4 regions of the Ornithinibacillus liuyingii genome follow, and region 2 is predicted to be linked to each of the others. Evidence: riboswitches for the same ligand, from Rfam matches in the RefSeq annotation. Region 2 holds a riboswitch; each other region holds the start of a gene.
What was found. Region 2 has a riboswitch for lysine ahead of ACSKT4_RS06275 (aspartate kinase). Riboswitches for the same ligand answer to the same signal wherever they lie in the genome.
Positions count from the first base shown of each region.

Region 1: another riboswitch for lysine. It lies ahead of nhaC (Na+/H+ antiporter NhaC); the one in region 2 lies ahead of ACSKT4_RS06275 (aspartate kinase).
Region 3: another riboswitch for lysine. It lies ahead of ACSKT4_RS17335 (YfcC family protein); the one in region 2 lies ahead of ACSKT4_RS06275 (aspartate kinase).
Region 4: another riboswitch for lysine. It lies ahead of ACSKT4_RS15875 (Na+/H+ antiporter NhaC family protein); the one in region 2 lies ahead of ACSKT4_RS06275 (aspartate kinase).

Region 1 is NZ_JBPWOS010000009.1:171,987-177,151, reverse strand. It holds gene ACSKT4_RS13650 (NAD(P)H-quinone oxidoreductase) at 1-923, shown strand, start outside; gene ACSKT4_RS13645 (DUF2207 domain-containing protein) at 999-2,684, opposite strand; lysine riboswitch at 2,948-3,120, shown strand; gene nhaC (Na+/H+ antiporter NhaC) at 3,355-4,734, shown strand; gene ACSKT4_RS13635 (hypothetical protein) at 4,978-5,165, opposite strand, start outside.
Region 2 is NZ_JBPWOS010000004.1:13,609-18,773, forward strand. It holds gene ACSKT4_RS06260 (YetF domain-containing protein) at 1-11, shown strand, start outside; gene ACSKT4_RS06265 (DUF4279 domain-containing protein) at 308-763, shown strand; gene ACSKT4_RS06270 (AbgT family transporter) at 987-2,525, shown strand; lysine riboswitch at 2,701-2,878, shown strand; gene ACSKT4_RS06275 (aspartate kinase) at 2,998-4,200, shown strand; gene ACSKT4_RS06280 (hypothetical protein) at 4,933-5,165, opposite strand, start outside.
Region 3 is NZ_JBPWOS010000015.1:6,908-12,072, reverse strand. It holds gene ACSKT4_RS17340 (M20 metallopeptidase family protein) at 1-1,145, opposite strand, end outside; gene ACSKT4_RS17335 (YfcC family protein) at 1,441-2,841, opposite strand; lysine riboswitch at 3,034-3,211, opposite strand; gene cydS (cytochrome bd oxidase small subunit CydS family protein) at 3,430-3,537, opposite strand; gene ACSKT4_RS17325 (cytochrome d ubiquinol oxidase subunit II) at 3,549-4,580, opposite strand; gene ACSKT4_RS17320 (cytochrome ubiquinol oxidase subunit I) at 4,577-5,165, opposite strand, start outside.
Region 4 is NZ_JBPWOS010000012.1:75,626-80,790, reverse strand. It holds gene ACSKT4_RS15885 (sodium-dependent transporter) at 1-1,477, opposite strand, end outside; gene ACSKT4_RS15880 (hypothetical protein) at 1,674-1,826, shown strand; gene ACSKT4_RS15875 (Na+/H+ antiporter NhaC family protein) at 2,057-3,592, opposite strand; lysine riboswitch at 3,730-3,905, opposite strand; gene yunB (sporulation protein YunB) at 3,953-4,732, opposite strand; gene ACSKT4_RS15865 (HD-GYP domain-containing protein) at 4,790-5,165, opposite strand, start outside.

The sequences.
Region 1 (5,165 bases), on a different contig from region 2:
CGAAGCCAGAACCCCGTGAAGGTGAACTATTAATTAATGTAAAAGCCGCAGCAATTAATCGTACGGATATTCTTAATCGTGAAGGTCGGACCGGTTATATGACGAATCCCATTCTAGGAATTGAAGTAGCTGGTATCGTGGAAGAAGTCGGACCGAATACAGAAGTAAAAGTCGGTACTCGGGTGATGGGGCTTGTGAATGGTGGAGGGTATGCAGAATATGCAATCATGCCAGCAGAGCGAGCAATGATTATTCCAGAAGGCTTATCCTTTGAAGAGGCAGCGGCCATTCCAGAAGTATTTCTAACCGCATATCAAACCTTATATTGGTTAGGTAGCCTGAACAAAGGGGAAACCGTACTTGTCCATGCTGGCGGAAGTGGTGTCGGAACTGCAGCAATTCAGCTGGCAAAACAGATTTCTTCAGCAAACGTTATCACAACAGCTGGCTCAAAAGCAAAACTAGATTTTGCACAATCCTTAGGCGCAGATTACGGAATCAATTATAAGGAAAAGGATTTTTCTGAGGAAGTATCGCACATTACCGATGGTCAAGGGGTCGATCTGATACTAGACTTTGTCGGTGCATCCTATTGGAACAAAAACCTATCTAGTATTAAGGTGGATGGTCGCTGGGTATTAATTGGTATCCTTGGGGGAGCACAAGTAGAAGTGAACTTGATGGAACTAATGAGCAAACGAGTTCAACTAACAGGCACATTACTGACACCTAGAAGTGATGAATATAAGGCGAAGCTAACAGTTGATTTTTCCCAAGCTACGATAGAATTATTTGAATCAAAACAGCTTAAACCGATTGTCGATTCTGTCTTTGCTTTTGAGGATGTTCAACAAGCACATCGACACATGGAAGAGAATAAAAACATCGGGAAAATCATCTTAAAAGTCGATTCATCAAGCTAAACAAATGTGCACGTTACCCTATTGCACAAAAAAACAATGCTTAGTGGGCATCCTCCCACTAAGCACTTTACATGGTTAAAAAGCACCCGAACCTCCACCACCACCGCCTACTCCTGTACCAGTCCCTACAGTCGTCGTGGAGGATGAATTAGTAGTTGCAGCAGTAACCGTATCTGCCTCACTAAAGTGCAGATTCGCAGTTGATGCAAGAAGCAGATACATCATAACGTTCGATGAATCCATGCTTTTATTCGATGTGAATATTGGGTTATTCCATATTTTTATTCCCTTATCATTCATACCATATGCATAGTTAACAGCGATGATTTGCTCATCTGTGCTCCATTTCTCCAATTGATTGGGTGGTATTCTATCGAAGTTCTTATTAAACTGTTTCCATTCCTCCCAAATCTTCGCACCTTCTAATGTCTTCGGATTGTAAAAAATACTAAAAGCAAGTAATCCAAGAAACAGAATAATAGAAACTGCCATCCACATAAACAGTTCATGAATACCAAAGAAAACGGCTAATGGAACAAGTAGCAAGCTCAAGAGGGCAACCGTCCATCTAAAGCCTTTCTTTGCTTTAGTAAGTTCTTTCGATTTTACTTCTTGCTTTATTGCGTATATCCATGCTTGAACATGTTCGTTGTAATCATTATGATTCGATTCATCCTCTAAAAATGTTTGCAGTTCTTTAAATCTAAATGTTTTTCCATTACCAATCGTATCAAATAAAAAGTTGATTAACATGTACTCATGGTCATACTCGGTATAACGATCGACTAACAAGAACGTTTCTTGATTTTTTGTTCGCACATAACCTTTCCGAACTAATTCTAATAAAGATGACGTTAGTAACTGGTCTTTCGGTGTGAATGAATTAGTATAATAGATTGTTGCTGGTATGCTCATGTTAAGCTTAGGTATCGTTAACTCCTCTTTTATACGGCGTTGCACATCATGTTTTAGCTCCATTTTTTGCCGTATGCTGACGAAGAGCAATAGAACAAGAAATAGTCCAAAGCCACCAACTATATAAGGAGCGATACGATTTAACCATGCTTTCCTATCCTGGAACGCGGCTAGCTTAGCTTCATTATCTGCTATTTGTTCCAGAATCGAATCTTTCATCATTTTTTCACTGGTTAATGGAGCAGCACCAAAAAGTGTCTCATCATATACTACTTGAATGTCCCCATTCTTCCCATCTTCCACATAACCTAATGAAAATACGGCACCACCATCCGCTGTTACTTCTGCTGTATCATATGCTTCATCATAACCATAAGCCGTAACCTGAACCGCCCTAGCAGGTGGATGTACATAAATCGTCATGTTCTCATATACCGATTCATTACTACTATCAAAAAATGGCCAGTAGAACTGGGCAACATCCTGATACACCTCTACCCCATTCATAATCGTATAACCGAGTTCTATCGTTACCGTTTCTTCATTACCTTTTCGATAGATTTTATATTCGCTATCCTCTTTTTCTACCTTCAATGGCGATCCAGCTTCACTTGCTACAAAATCTTCAATAGCGGTACCTTTCTTCGGAATTATCGTGCGAGTAATACCATTAAATTCACCTTCAAAATCATACGTGAACCTTTCTTTTACCGCAACATCCCCGCTTTCCATTAAATAGGCATCTATCTGAACATCCTTAATAACATAATCCACTTCGGCAAATGCTGGCTCTACAAAAATGAAAAAGGTAAATAGGAAAATGATCGTAACGATCAGTTTTTTCATAAAAAGCAACTCCTTTAGTTTATATACGGATGTTGGATGGATTTGGTTTCAGGTATGTTAGATAGAGGTGTACATCTAATTGCAATTATACGAATTGAATTGGAGTTGTAAAACAAGCCCTACCAGCTACCAATATAGTAGAATGCTAACATACTCCTGCTTGCATACAATCCAATACCCTGATGATTCCAAATACTTGCAAACATACCAAATTATCTAGTATAGTATAATTTGTTGAAAAATTTAATAATACCTTACCAGGTCGGTGAGGTAGAGGCGCGAACATTATGAGTAATCAATCGGAGTATGACATCGATGATGATTGTGGAAAGGAATGCTCGCCGAAGCGTAATAAGGGTCAATCTTATTATTGCTGGGATGTCTTTGAATAAGAGGCATACTGTCATGCAGGTCTGCATGGAGAACTACTGATCGAATGGAAGATGCCATATTGGAAACAATGATAGGTTATTTTCTATCATTGTTTTTTTGTGTCTTTTTTTCTATCTCCATTTTTAAGACAGGCTACTTTTTAGGCATTGGAGGTAAGGTAAATGAATAAACTAGCTCAACGAGAATAGTCGACAAAAGCGCACTTGATTTACTGTGCGAATTATAAAAGGCTACATACATCGTTACAAAGCAAGTTCATAAAAAAGGAGAAAAAACTATGAAACTATCAACTTGGAAAGCGATTCTACTGCTTGTGTTATCATTTACTGTCGTTTTAGGCGGCATCATATATCTTGGAACCCCTACCACTATTACACTCATTACAGCTGGGGTAGTCGTGATCACCTTATCACTTATCTGGGGAATATCCTGGGAAAAGATAGAAGAAGACTTAATTGAAACAATTAAATCGATGCTTCCAGCTATTTTGATTTTGCTAGCTGTTGGGATGCTAATCGGTGCTTGGATGCTGTCTGGAACCATTCCATTAATTGTCTATTATGGCTTGGTAAGCATTGACCCGTCCTTTTTCTTAATTATTACTGCACTTGTCTGTTCGTTTATGTCTATTATGGCAGGAACTTCCTGGGGAACCATTGGTACAGTAGGGGTTGCCTTAATGGGTGTGTCGCTTGGACTTGGTATTCCCGTACATTACACGGCTGGAGCTATTGTCGTTGGGGCTTTCTTTGGAGATAAACTCTCTCCCTTATCTGACACCACGATTATGGCACCAACCATGGCTGGGGTGAAGCTTGTTGACCATATTAAACATATGCTCTGGACAACGATTCCAGGTTATCTTATCTCATTAGTCCTTTATTTGATTCTAGGCTACCAATTCGGTGGGCAAATCGAGAATAGTGAGAATGTGAATTTGATTCTATCCACGTTGAGCAAGAATTTTAATCTCAACCCGATATTAATTATTCCACCACTACTTGTCTTACTCTTAATTTATTTTAAAAAGCCAACACTTCCTGTATTCGGTGTAGGTATTATTGCTGGTTGTGTATTGGCGGTTATTTTCCAAGGAAGAGATGTTTTGGAAGTGTTTTCAGCATTAAATAATGGGTATTCTCAAGCAACAAACATACCAATCGTGGATGAGATTGTACAACGAGGCGGAATGTCGAGTATGTTGGGTACCGTTGCTTTGCTTATTAGTGCTGCGGTATTTGGATCCCCATTAAAATCAGCCGGAGTGGTTCAAATTCTACTAGACAAAATTGTCGCATTAGCTAAAAGTGGTAAGGCTATGATGAGCTCTAGTTTAGCTCTACACGGTATTCTATTCACCATTACAGGAAGTTACTATGTGACATATGCTGTCATCGGTCCAATTATTAGTCCACTATATGACAAATTTGGTCTACATCGTAAAAACTGGTCTCGTACGATGGAGGATACCGGAACCGCTCTAGCCCCACTCATTCCGTGGGGCGTTACAGGAGCATTTGTAGCGGAAACACTACAAGTATCAACTGGAGAATTCTTCCTTTATGCTCCGATGACTTATCTTGGAATAATCTTTGCTTTGATTTATATCTTTAGTGGAATTGGCATTACGAAGGTGCAAGGGAATAAGGGGGAATAGTAACCTAGTGAAGAACAGTGATTAGTGGTTTATCACGTTAAAGTGGCGAGGGATTGTTCCTCCCTTTATATAAAATTGGAATTAAAACGATTTGTCTCAACCACACTAAAATTATACCGTAAAACTCATCATCACCGGATAAATCCCATTCAATTCCAAAGGTAATATTCATATTTAAGAACAAACCCAAATAATAATGTTAAAAGCCTTCTAGTCTAACGCTAGAAGGCTAATTTAACCGTACTATCCCAGTGCTTCCGGTACTTCACTAGCATCTCCACCTCCAGGTTCATCTGTTGGATCACCTTTATCCGTTGATGGTGGCTTTTGTGAACCTGTATTATCTTCATTGGTATCACTAGGTGTTGTTGGTTTTTCTTCATTATCCTTTGGATTAGAATCCGTTTTATTATCTTCTGGTGGGACTTTTT
Region 2 (5,165 bases):
ATTTACAATAAGTACTTTTTTTTTCGTGACGATGCTAAGACAATAGTTACAAGACGTTATAGATTTGCAGATTGATTAACCTTCATTTGATGAGGGTTATTTTTTTGGAAAGTTTTTTCGAGTATAATAGCACTTTTTTTACCTCCTTTCCCTTATTAATAAAGAAGGAGATTTGAAAAATTTGTCGAATATAGGATAACAACGGGATGAGGCAGACCATTATAAAAGAAAAAGTTATATGATACAGGTTGGAAATTAATTAGACACGTAGTAGCGCTAAGCCTATAGAATTTTAGGGGTGGTTCATATGTTTAAAGATACATCAATTGAGATTTATTTTTCCCTTTCAGGTACAGAGCCTGAATGGGATTTTCCACTTTCAATAGTAACAGAAAGGTTAGGAATTAACCCCACGGAAACGATAAAATTAGGTGAGTGGGTAAACATAAACAATCCTAAGATAAAAAGACAACACACATTTACCGAATGGGTATACAGTACAGGTATAGTTGAAACCTACGATTTCGAAAAGTTAATGAAAGAAGTAGTTCATGTCTTTAAAGATAAAGTGGACATTATTAACGAATTAATAAGAGAATTTCAAATAGAACCTAAGTTAAAAGCAGTTGTTTATGTAGAAGAAGGGCTTTCTCCTGGATATGTCTTGGAGTTAGAAGTAATGCAATTTGCACTTAACATAGGTGCAGAAATTGAAATTGATGACTATATTTCCGGTTTTGTTGAGGATACCGACGAAGAATAATAAAAAGTAAAGTGCTCGTCTAAAAGATGAATAGATTAAGAATTGTTAATTAGTGGAAACCGTTTCATTTTAATTTGAAAAATAGGCTAGAACCTGTTATTATGTCATTTGTGCATTTATTTTATTCAATGATAAAATGTGTTCACCCTGCTTATTAATCTGAATTTTCAGAAATGAGTTTAATTTACAACAACAGAATTAGTTTTTAGGAGGACTATTTTTTATGGCGAAAAAAAGAAAGGGGCTATTTCAAAGCTCTTTAGATAGGATTGAACTAGTTGGGAATAAACTGCCCCATCCAGCAACATTGTTTGCAATTTTGGCACTTCTTGTTATTTTACTCTCGGCAGCTTTACAACCATTAAATATTAGTGTTGAACACCCTGGTGAAGAAGGAACCACGGTAGAGATCAATAATCTGCTAAGTGCAGAGGGTATTCAATATATATTCACCAATATGACAAGTAACTTTATCGGCTTTGCTCCATTGGGCGTTGTCCTACTGACGATGTTAGGAATAGGAGTGGCGGAACGTACAGGGCTCATAAGCGCACTTCTTAGAGGATTTGTATTGTCTGTACCTAATCGATTTATTACGTTAGGATTAGTCTTTGCTGGTATTATGTCTAGTGTGGCATCTGATGCAGGGTATGTTGTATTACCACCACTAGGAGCACTTATTTTTGCTGCGATTGGAAGGCATCCACTAGCTGGTCTGGCGGCAGCATTTGCTGGTGTTTCTGGAGGATTTAGTGCTAACCTATTATTATCTGGTACGGATGCGATGTTAGGGGAGCTGACGATTGCAGCAGCTGCAATAATTGACCCAGCATATGCAGAGACAATGAACATAGCAATGAACTGGTTGTTTATTTCTGTTTCGGTATTCGTATTAACATTTGTCGGTGCGTGGGTTACAGAACGAATTGTAGAACCACGACTTGGCGCCTATAAAGGTGATCAAAAAGAAGAATTGGAAGGTCTTCAAGCAATTGAGAAAAAAGGTCTAATCTGGGCTAGTATTACAGTGGTAATCGGTATCGTACTTGCGATGTTGCTTGTAGTTCCACCAAACGCACCGATGCGCGGTTTAGAGGGCGATGCAATGGAACAAATAATTCGATCGCCATTTATGAGTTCATTAGTACCAATTATTGCTATACTATTTTTTATTCCTGGTATAACATATGGAATTGTTACCAAATCCATTCGAAGCGATAAGGATGTTGCTAGCCAAATGTCAGATACCATGGCATCTATGGGAACATTTATTGTTTTGGCATTTACAGCGGGACAGTTTGTAGCATACTTTAATGAAACAAATATCGGACTAGTTATAGGTGTTTATGGTGCGGATTTTCTAGGGAGTGTTAATTTAACTGGTATTCCGTTACTTATTCTATTTATTTTGATTACCGCATTTATTAATTTGTTTATCGGAAGTGCTTCTGCAAAATGGGCGATGATGGCACCGGTCTTTGTACCAATTATGATGCAGCTTGGGTATTCACCAGAGCTAACACAAATGGCATATCGTATTGCAGACTCTTCTACGAATATCATTTCACCATTGATGACTTATTTTGCAATAATTATCGCATTTGCACAGAAATATGATAAAAAAATGGGTATTGGTACGTTAATTTCCACAATGGTTCCATATTCTATATTCTTCCTATTTAGTTGGATGATTATGCTTATTGTCTGGATGCTGTTAGGACTACCACTTGGACCAGGTGGACCATTAGAATATCATCCTTAATAATTTTAGAAAAGCATTGCTTCAGAGGAGGCAATGCTTTTCTAGTAACAAAACTCTATGGAAAAGGAAGGGATATTGAGAAATAGGCTATTATCTAAAAATAGTTTGATAAACTTTTAAGCTATTGGTTTACAATTCGGCGAAATTTTCATATACTTACAATATTAATTGAATACTAATTGGATGAGGTGCGAATGTCATCAGTAACTTACTATGTAAATCTGCAAATTGTAGTAAGCGAAAGGGGCCTTTGCCGAAATAGAGTTCTGTTTGCAGACAGGTCTCTGTTGGATTGTATATTAAGAGTATGCAGTCTGTCATTATTCTTTGAATAATGGAGTGCTTCCACTTGTACATAGGACAGATCATGAAACAAGTCGGAATACTCGGCTTGTTTTTTTGTTGGGATAATACTATGCCCAATTTCTGACCCATCTTAGAGGTAGCAGCATCCGTAGAAAGAAGGAAGATTATGAAACGAAATGTACTTAAATTTGGCGGTACGAGTGTTAGTAGTCTGGAGAAAATTAAAGGTATAGCAGGCTACTTGAAGGACCGCGTGAGACAGGGAGAACAGCTAGTAGTAGTCGTTAGTGCAATGGGGAAAACAACTGATGAACTATTGGAACAGGTGAGTACGATTACCCAATCACCTAACGAACAGGATTTGGCTGTCCTCCTAACAACCGGTGAGCAGCAGACCATCTCCTATCTATCTATTATTTTAAATGATCTAGCGGTAAAATCTAAGCCTCTTACAGGTTACCAAGCTGGTATCGAAACAGTTGGCCATCATTTAAAGAGCAAGATTTCAAAAATTAATACAAAGCTTTTTGAACAACTCTTTGAAACATATGATGTTCTTATCGTCGCTGGTTTCCAAGGATTTAATACGGACAATGAAATTACTACACTTGGCCGTGGAGGATCTGATACGACAGCTGTAGCACTTGCAGCAGCAATTCAATGCCCATGCGAAATTTATACAGATGTGGCAGGGGTCTATAGTACCGACCCGCGAATCTATCCTAATGCTAAACGGCTACAAGTAGTTTCATATGAGGAAATGATGGAGATGAGTGCGCTTGGTTCAGGTGTTCTCGTATCCCGAAGCGTAGAAATAGCAAAGAATTTCAATATTCCTATTTATTTAGGTAAAACACTATCAGATGAGAAAGGAACTTGGGTTATGTCAACGGTAGAAATGATAGAGAAAAAAGCGGTCACAGGTGTTGCGATTGATCAGGATATGATTCATGTGACATTGAACTATCCTGAAAATGATATACACCTACTTGATAGAGTATTCATCCATTTGGAGCAAGAGGAAGTTAATGTCGATATGATCTCACAGATCACGAACAATGAAGGATTACAATTATCTTTTACGATGAAGGACACGGAAGAATATCAAATCCAGAAAATCTTCTCCCATCTAAAAGAAGACTATCCTGAACTCTATTTCAAAATAGAAAACCAATTTGCTAAAGTATCCGTTATTGGTTCAGGAATGCGTGACATGACGGGGGTTGCCTCCAAAGTCTTTCGTACATTAATTGAATCCGATATTCCATTTTATCAGGTTACGACATCTGAAATCAGCATTTCTTATGTTGTAGATATCGAAAATGGGGAAAAAGCAGTACAACTCTTGTGCAAAAGCTTTGAACTATAAGTTTCTGTATACATTTAATGATTAGGGTAAGTGGTTGTGAAAACAACTGCTTACCTAAAATTTGTTGATCTAACCTTACAAATAAGCTACTTCTTAGCAGAAGCGAATATAACATTTGAACAATTGTATAATTTTTCCATTGCGGGATTATAACCTAAAATGGCTATCTCCATTAACTTAATAAAAAAACTATATGTTAAATGTTGGAGAAAAGCAGGTTGTACCTTAAATGTACAACTGAAGATAGTTACTAAAGAGGAAATTCTATACTTGTTGTTATACTTTTTTTGTCTTAGAGAATGTCTTTGAAGATTATTGTACGAAATAATTGGTGGTATGGATAATTCTAAATCATTTGTTTGATCTTTATAAAGTTAAGTTGTGAATTTGGGTGTAGTCCACTCTCAAATAAATAGGGGTTGGGAAAGTTACCAATTTTTTGACTGAAATTTGGTATATATTTTGTTGGTTTTTGTCAAAAAAACTGTTCACTTTCCCAATACAAAGTTTTAGGTCTTCCATGTTACAATGGATATAGTTGGAAATTAATAACATGACGCATAAGGCATAATATAATTTGGTCTGAATACCCTTTCTCGAAATATGATAACATATGCGAAATATTTATTAGATGGCTAACTGTCATGGATTTTAAAATCTATGATATTAATATATTATAAATTTCCTATTAACAATTTTTATAGGAGAGGAATAGGTGTTGAAAAAATTAAGTTAATAGGAGAACAAAAACAAAATAAAAAGGAGAGGGTTATATATTATGAAGAAGATTCTAAAAGTTGCCTGAGTATTAGAAAGAGGTGTATCTAGCATGTTTACTTCTTCTACTAAAGCCAGATTTGGGTCACTTCCATTTAATGTATTTTGAATCAATTCATTTGGGTTTCTCATATATTCTAAGAATAAATTTTGATCTTTTAAAGACAATTTCATAAACTCGTCTAGAC
Region 3 (5,165 bases), on a different contig from region 2:
ATAAACATCTTCCCAATATTTATAATCGCACGTTCATCTACATCAAACTTTGGATGATGATGCGGATAATCACCCGCTAACGCTTCACTTCGACCACCGACAGTAAAGTAAACAGCGGGAACTTCCTTCGTATAAAACGCGAAGTCCTCACTCCCCATCATTGGTGCATCCGTCGATAGATTTTCCTCACCAAACAATCCTTTAGCAACGTCCTCTACTCGCTTTGTTTCGGTTGGATCATTATAAATAGATGGACAATCTTTAATATATTCATAATCTACTTTCGCGCCATTTTGTGCACAGGTAGATCGTGTAACACTTTCCAATGCTTCCTCAATGATTGTGCGTGCCTCTTCATCAAATGTACGAACTGTTCCTTTTATGACAGCTGTATCCGGAATAATATTATTCGCTTCCCCACTAACAAATGAACCAACCGTTACAGCTGCCGCTTGTTGTGGATCGACACGGCGACTTACGATTTGTTGCAAATTAACGACGAGTTGACTACCTGTGACAAGTGGATCAACCGTTAGATGTGGCTGTGAACCATGTCCACCTTTTCCATAAATCGTAATATTAAAATCATCCTGTGCAGAAGAGAAGTAACCTTCTTTTACACTTACCGTCCCTAAATCTTCCGTAGACATCACATGGGCACCATAAATGACATCAACACCGTCCAAACAACCATCCTTAATCATCGGTAGTGCTCCACCTGGGGTAGCTTCTTCAGCAAACTGATGGATAAATTTCACTGTTCCAGGAATCTGATCCTTATATTCACTTAATACTTTAGCAACCCCAAGTAGTGAAGCAGTGTGTAAATCATGTCCACATGCATGCATCACACCGGGCACACGAGATTGAAAGGCAAGTCCGGTTTCTTCTTGAATTGGTAAGGCGTCAAAATCCGCACGTAACGCAATCGTTTTACCAGGTTTACCACCCTTTAACGTCCCAACGACACCTCTTCCACCGACCTCTGTTCTCACTTCGATTCCTAGACCTTCTAAATATGTCGCTATCTTTTTAGGCGTATTCACTTCCTGATGGGAAAGCTCTGGATACATATGAAAATCACGACGAAGCTTAACTAACTCTGGATAAATTTCTTCTAATCTGGTAAATATTGATTCTAGCATATTCTATTCCTCCGATGTCTTACTGGTTAACTCGTTTATAAATATGTTTTATATATTATACCCTTTTTGGTAGAATTCTGCGCTATTTCTCTCTATCCCTTAAAAGTGCATGATAAATGAAAAGGAATTATAGGGTAAGACAATGGTTGATTCATTGAACAAAGCCTTTATTCCAACCCATCACGAGTCACTGATGTACTAACAATACTTCCTTGTCACTATTTTCCAATATGTCCATGTAAGTTCTATCTCCCACGGACATATCACCCATTACTTGGTAACCTTAAAAATCCACCTACCATATAAATAAATGAGCCACCGTTACAAATATTGCCCCTAGAGCATATTGAATTAATACTAATGGTAGAATCCATTTCAACCATTTAATCCAAGGAATTTTCGCAAGAGCTAATGAAGCCATTAAAACACCAGCTGTCGGTGTGAAGACGTTCGAAATTCCATCACCATATTGGAACGCAAGTACTGCAGTTTGGCGACTAACCCCTAATAAATCACTAAGTGGAGCCATAATTGGCATGCTGATTGCTGCCTGTCCACTTCCAGAAGGAACAATAAAGTTTAATAGACTTTGTACGATGAACATACCAATTGCTGCAAGTGCTGTAGGTAAGTCTGCAACTAGATTAGAAACAAAATAAAGAATGGTATCAATTGTATTAGAATCTTGTAGGATTCTTAAAATACCATATGCGAAGCCAACAATTAATGCCCCTTGTACCATTTCTTCACAGCCTTTTACAAAGGCATTAGCAATCTCATTCATTCTAAATCTAGCAATAATCCCTACAACAATCCCCATGATGACAAATAATGCTGCGATTTCAGTAATATACCAGCCTTGTGTAATAACCCCTACAGCAAGTCCAACTAGTGTCAGCGCAAGAACAACTAAAATTGCTACCTGGCGCTTTGTTAGTCCTTGACTGCTTTGGTCATCAAGGCTAATATCACGTTTCTTATCTTCTTCATACATTAAACTGATAGTCGGATCCTTTCTTACTTTTCTTGCATAAATCATCACATAAGCAATAGCTACTGCAACAAAGATAAGCCAGAAAACAATACGGACTCCCATTCCAGAGAATGTAGGTAAGCCTGCAATTCCTTGGGCAACTCCTACAGTAAATGGATTCATAAACGCTGATCCAAACCCAGCATATACCCCAACTAATATCATTGCTGTACCTGTCATCGAGTCAAATCCCATACGTAATGCAAGTGGTACCGCAATTAAAATAAATGGAATAACTTCTTCCGCCATTCCCCAAGAACCACCGCAAATCGCTAAGAATAGCATAATAACCGGGATCAAGAAGATTTCTTTCCCATTTAGTTTTTTCGTAAGGGAACCAAATGCTGCTTCAATTGATTTCGTTGCAGCTAATATTCCAAAGGAACCACCAACGATAAAGATAAAGAATATAATCTCCGCTGCATCAACCATTCCCAGATGCAACGATTCAAATAACTGCATAAAGCCTGTTGGGGTAGATTCAATTGTTTGATAGGTTCCGTCAGCTACAATCGTACGACCGTTTTCATCTACTACACGCTCATATTGTCCTGCTGGAATTAAGTAGGTCGTAATAGCTGTAATAATCATTAAGCCAAATAAAATAATAAAGCTATGTGGAAATTCAAATTTTTTCCGTGTTTTTGGTGAGTTTTTGCTCATGATGCACATCCCTTTCTATAAATAACGTTTTTGGGTGTGCATAGAAAACTTGAGAGAGGTATGATTGAGGTCTTTTTGTTATGAGTAACGTTCCGCTAGCTGGGGTAAAGCAAACGAACAAGACTAAACAAAAAAGACAACGAATAGGAAAATAACCTACCATTGTCTTTACACAATACGTTATCCTCCATCCTGATCAGTAGTTCTCCATGCACTAAAATTGCATGACAGTATGCTTCTTATTCAGAAGACACACCAGCAATAATGAATTTGACCTTCATTACGCTTCGGCAAATAATCCTTTCAGGCAATCCTCATCGATGTCATACTCCGATTGCTTACTCTTATTACCCGCACCTCTACCTCATCGAATGACAAGGTTCAATATGAAATTGAAATATAGTTCACTATATTACCAGAATAAAGTGATTTGTCAAGCTTACTCATGAAATTTAACTAGATTTGGAATCCCATTCGCTTACACATACTAGCTAGTTGTCAACATTTCACTTATAATTTGGGTGCATTATTTGTCCTCAAGGTATTCTATCTATTCCTACCCAAACTTTTCTAGTGCCATCTTTTTTATTACTTTCCTCTATGGACTCCCTCATCCCGAAGCACCCACCAAAACGCCACCACAATCCCTGTAAGGAGCACAAGAAATGGCGCAATAAAGATTAGAAAAAAATCCATGCAAAGTCACCTCAATGTTCCTGTTTTGATTTTCCACTGACATACTCCTTATTAAACAAGAAGAGCCGAAGTATTAAATATAGTGATGGAATCAACAAAGCCAGCCCAGCAATAAATGCTATAATGAGCGCAATCGCCATAGCTTCATTCGTAAAACTGTCGTATAGTGTTAAATGTGGATACAACAAATACGGATAATGTGAAATACCATACCCATAGAAGGCAAATGCAAACTGCCCAAAGAGGAGAACAAACGCTACTCCATAATTCTTCCGTCTCCAAACAAGCCACACTGTTCCCACAAATAATACTCCTGAAATCAAAAACATCCACCCCAACCCCAGGAGACGCTCATAATGCTCTGGATTATGAAATCTAAGCTCATAAATAATTCCACCAGCAGTAATAATGGTTGGCAATGCCCAGATTAATGCATAGCGACGGAGTAAAGCGGTTGCGGGTTTGTCATTAGCTTTATTCGCATACCAGGTAAGGAATACGGCAGAGATATAAAGTACCGCGGAAACACTTAACACCACAATACTCCAGGTCAGCGGACTACTAAACAATGCCCAATAATCGAGAACCGGATTCCCATTCTGCATAAACACAAAACCACCTTCTGATATCGTCAATACAATAGATAAAGCAGCAGGTAGAAGGAGGCCGGATAATCCATACATAAATGCATACCCCTTATGGGAACGGGAACCATATGTTTCAAATGCATAGTAAGACCCCCGAATAGCCAGAAGCAAAATCGCGATACTCACCGGAACAAGTAACGTTGTCCCATAATAAAAAGCCGTACTCGGGAAAAATCCAACTACCCCAACAAAAAAGAAAACAAGAAATACATTGGTCACTTCCCAAACCGGAGAAAGGTAGCGTTGGATGATTTTAGTTAGAATATGTTGTCTATTGGTAAAGAGACCATAAGCATTGAAAAAACCTGCACCGAAGTCTATCGATGCAATTAATATATAACCGAAGAGAAATGTCCATAATACAACTATTCCAATAATCTCTAGGTCTACACTCATGATGGAACATCTCCTTTTCGTTCCGCTAGTTCTCTTTCCACCGGGTTCTTACGGAACATTCTTGTCAAAATAACAATTGAACCAATTCCAAGGATAACGTACAGCCCACAGAATAAAATGAGCATAAGATCAACATCATTATTAGTTGTTGCCCCTTCTGCTGTACGCATAATCCCTCTAAGGACCCATGGTTGTCTACCAACCTCTGCTAACCACCAACCAGCTTCTATTGCAATAATCGTTAACGGTCCACCTAACACGATCAACCAACGAAAAAGTTTCGTATCTACAAATGACCAACCTCGATACTTACTGAAAATAAATAGAATGGATATAGTTATCATTAGCATGCCAACACCAACCATAATATTAAATAGATAATGAATAGAAAGCGGTGGTATTTCATCTTCAGCAAATTGATCCAACCCAATTACTTCCGCTGTCGGTGAGCCATGAGCAAGAATACTCAGCGCATAAGGGATTCGTAACGCATATTTCACTTCCCCCTCATCGTTCATTACTCCTAACAAAATTAGTTCCGCAGATTCAGTCGTTTCAAAATGCCACTCTGCAGCGGCCAATTTT
Region 4 (5,165 bases), on a different contig from region 2:
TTATGGCCAGTATAATACCAATTACTAATGCCCCAATTGCTACGGCCCAACCACCCCAAAGGATGAATGCATTGGAATAACCTTCATAGTTGCCGGTAGGAGTATCGAATTCTCTTAATAAATTCTGCTTTAATAACCTAACCATCATAAAACCTAATACTAATGGTGTAATAATAGTTAGACTTATCGTCCACCAAGAGCCCAGCTTTATGTCAGAAATATCGTTTGCATGTTCTTTTATGCCTTTCAGTTGTCTTAGGATCCATGCAATTAACACCACTTCTACTAAACCAATTAAGGCAACACCAAATTGATTAATAAAGTAATCTGCAGCGTCTAGGAAATATAGCCCACCTTGTGTAGCAAATAGAAGAGAAATCAGTGCTGCTAATCCACCACCAAATGCCACTGCTTTCGTTCTCGATATTTTAAATTTATCAACTAATCCAGCTACATAAGTTTCGGTAATGGAGATTAATGATGATAAACCTGCTAATACAAGTGATGCAAAGAATAAGAATCCAAAAAGCGAATTCAGTCCAGGGAATTGGTTGATAATTTCAGGAAATACAACAAACGCTAACCCAATTCCAGCCGTTACCACCTCATCCACTCCTACTCCTTGTTGTGCTGCCATAAATCCAAGTATTCCAAATACACCAATACCAGCAAGAATTTCAAAACTAGAGTTACCAAATCCTGTGATAAATGCATTATTGGTTATATCTGATTTCTTTGGTAAATAACTTGAATAGGTAATCATGATCGCAAAGGCTATCGATAAACTAAAGAATATTTGCCCGTAGGCCGCTACCCATACATCTGCACTCATAATCTTACTAAAATCTGGTGTAAAGAACGCTTCTAATCCATCTAAAGCACCAGGTAGAGTAATTGCCCGAATAACGATAATTAGAAAGATAACAATCAATGCTGGAATAAAAATACGGTTAGCAATTTCAATACCTTTTTTAACACCTTTAAAAAGAATTCCTAATGTGATTACCCAAACAAGTAGCAATGGAATTAATACACCAGGGACCATACTACCTATTTCACCAGGTTCAACCGTACGCTTTAGGTATTCTCCCATTAAGAATCCACCTGTATCCTCCCCCCAATTTAAATTGAAAGAGAATACTGAATAAGACATTGCCCAGGCAATAATAACAGAATAGTATGTGGAGATTACAAAGGCAACTAAGACAGCCCACCAACCAATAACTTCTGTTTTCTTATTCATTCTTCTAAACGATAATGGAGCAGATCCACGATGTTTATGGCCAATTGTGAATTCCATAATAAGGATTGGAATCCCAGCAGTTAATAACGCAAACAAGTAAGGAATTAAGAAAGCTCCTCCACCATTTTCATAGGCTACAGCAGGGAAACGCCAAATGTTTCCTAGACCAATAGCAGATCCAACTGCAGCCAAAATAAACCCAGCTCTTGTCCCCCATTGAGAACGTGTTTCCATTCAAAGACCTCCTCATGTTATTTTTTCTCATTACACTATGTAAAGTGTTAATAAGTCAGGTGAATAGCTATTCTTATCATTTCAGTTGTGTTAGTTTTCTGAAATTACTGAACTTGTCTGTATTATAACGGTACTTTTTACTTATGTCAAAGTATTTTTTAAATTTTTTGTTTATTGAAAATTTGGGAATTTATGGATGAAAAAAGAGTTTAACTCTACCGTAAATAACACTACAAGAGGCCGGGACAAAGAATTTATCTTAAAGGAAAAACCGAATGATGAGCAAGGACCCCGCTCCAGAAATATACTTGCGGTTGCTTCCAGTACAGGGGCGACATCTGCTCGATAGAAACATCACAGCGTCTACCTTGCCGCCGGGCGGCTGCCTTAGCCTCCTCGTGCTACTTCTTTAGAGGTCTCAACCTTGCCCTATCCTGCCGCAGGAGTCTACGTATATTTCCGGAGCTAGTATCGCGTATCATTCGGTTTTACATTTAATTCTTTTCGTTATGTCCCAGGATTATGTGTCATTATAAAAGATAGTGTTAAACTCTAGATTATTTCTCGATTACATTATAATTACTGCTTCTTATTAAGTGTATGAACGATTAATCCTATTAGAATAATGATAACAATCGTAGCTAATAGTCCTACTAAAAGACTACCTGTTACCCCAATTAAGATATAACCGATAATGGAAGCGACCGCTACAATACATGCATATGGTAGTTGCGTAATCACGTGATCAATATGATTAGCGCCTGCTCCAGTTGAAGAAAGAACCGTTGTATCCGATATTGGTGAAACATGATCTCCAAATACTGCCCCAGCCAGCACTGCAGCTAATGATGGGATAATTAACTCCGTATCTGCAATGGCCATGACATTAGCGGCGATTGGCAGCATAATTCCGAATGTTCCCCAAGAAGTACCAGTGGACAACGCCATCAGACCTGAAATAACAAAGAAAATGACTGGTAAAATACTAGGACTAATACTAGCATTTTCGGCTACAGTTGCTAGAAATTCACCTGTTTCTAAAGTTGAAATAATCGAACCAATCATCCACGCTAATAATAGAATATAGATAGCTGGAAGCATTGCTTTAATCCCTTCGACTAATACAATCCCCGTCTTCGCCTCTTGTTTTCCCTGACCTAGATATAATAGACATGCAACGAGTACTGCAGCAATTCCACCAATAAATAAGGAGAAGTTAACATTCGTATTCTCAAAAATAGAAAGTAATGTGACCGTATCACCACTTCCTCTTGCTCCAGTTATTATCATGGAGCTTATCGTCGTAACTAATAAAACAATGATCGGAATTAATAAATGATAGACACTTCCCTTTTCACTTGGCTTGAATGCATTCGTTAAATCTCCTGGAACAGTTTTACCTTTAGGAATAACTTCACCAGTTGTTATGGCATGATTTTCGTGCTTTTTCATGGGTCCAATATTTAAGTTAAAGAAGGCCGTTATAAAGACAAGTAATAATGCACCAATTGCATAAAGATTATATGGAATCATTCTTATGAAAGCCTCTAATGGCTGTAATCCTGTCATCACTACTAATCCACCAACAACACCAATTAGATAAGCTCCCCAGCTAGAAATCGGTGATATAACTGTGATGGGTGCTGAAGTTGAATCGATATAATATGCTAGTTTTGCTCGAGAAATATTATGTCTATCTGTTAAAGGTCTTGCAATCTGTCCTACAGCTAAGGCATTAAAATAATCATCGATAAATATAATAATACCTAAAATCGGAGCCATAAGCTGTGCGCCTCTTCGTGTCTTAATTCTAGCCATCATCCAATTACCAAAGGCTCTACTGCCTCCTGATGCTTGTAGTAAAGCAGTCATCATTCCTAATAAGAGTAAGAATCCTATTAACTGAAGACCACCAGTATTAAGTGCTCCATCCGAGATGACTATCCCATAAAAAGCACTCCAGATTTCCTTTATACTACCCCACACATGAAAATCGTGAATCAATAATGCTCCTACTGCAATTCCTACTCCTAATGATATTAGTACCTTTCTAGTTAATAAAACTAAAACAAGCATGATAATTGCGGGAATAAGAGAATAAATTGTTCCTTCCATATTACTACCTCCATTGATGTAATTAGTATGTGCTGTGTGACCATGGAGATACGCTTGACAAAATTTCTTTTTCTACACAAAAAAGCAATGATAGAAAATAACCTATCATTGCTTATGCATATACGTTATCCTCCATTTCGATCTGTAGTTCTCCATGCCCATTTCCAGCATGACAGTGTGCCTCTTATTCAAAGACACCCCAGCAATAATAAGTTCGACCCTTATTACGCTTCGGCAAACGAGCCTTTCATCAATAATCATCGTTGTCATTCTCCTATTGATTACTCATCTTGTTCGCACCTCTACCTCACCGATCTGATAAGGTTTATTATGAAATTATGAATATACTATACTATGATTTTATTCATCTTGCAAGTCTTCTTTCGGAACTGCGATAGATGGATTCCCACTTGTACCTCCAAAAAATTCTGGTACTTCTCCCATTACTAAGTTTTTGTCAATCAATATTCTAGTACTTACTTTTGTCACTTCCGTTGTAAATGGTATAACAATTTGGACATCTGCCTCTACCTGAACATAGAGTGAAACAAAGACATTATTAATCCCTAACTGTTCTTTTTCCTCTATTAATTCTGTCTCAACACTACCTACTAGCTCTAAGTTAACCGGTAACCTTGGACCTAGATTAGCTAAAATAGAATTCCCAGTTGCTTGGCCGATTGGTATTTCGATAACAGTTGGATCACGATCAACTAGTTCTTCCACCGTGTTCCCATACACGTCTGGTTCTCCAAGAGGGTCGCTATATTGGGGAGGAGTTCCTCGATTCATACTATGAAAAAACTCTTCCACACGGTCTGTTGCAGCTCGATTGATCTTATTAACAACAGAGGAATCCCAACCGACTATCGAAATATAACCAGCCTCATTTTTTTCTGTTATAGCCACATCTTCAAACGTATATTCTTCAGCAAACTTTACAGCTGAGTTAATTCCTCTAGTAGCAAATTCCCTTGTTTTTGTCTCTGCAACTTCCATGATGGTCGGGGTTATCTTCTTATCAATAAATTCTAAGCTAAAATACGTTATCACAATAACTAATATAAATGAAACCATTAATATATATCGCGATGGAGGTGTTGTTCTTCCACCTTTAAAACCGATTCGATGCCTTCTCATAAAAATACCTCCTCAGTACAAATCTATGCTTGTTCTAAGGAGGGTAGGACAAAAATTTTAGACCAGGTTACATTTGGTAATCATAACATTCAGTAGCTTCGATAAATCAATCGTGTAAGGTTCAACCTCTCGCTCCTCTTCTTTCAGAATTCTAATGACAGGTCGATCACAAATATGTTTGTTCTGATGAACAACAACACCTTGTCGTTTATCATTTAATTCAACTGAAATTCCATTAGGATAAACAGCTACACTGTTTTTGAAGGCCTCAATAATTCGAATATCGAATTGATTAATGGCACTACTGTATAGGAGCTCAAGCCCCTCATGAGGAAGCATGGCCTTTCGATATACTCGATTACTTGTAACTGCATCAAAGACATCTGCTGCACCAATAATTTGTGCAAACAAATGAATTTCATTGCCTTTTAAT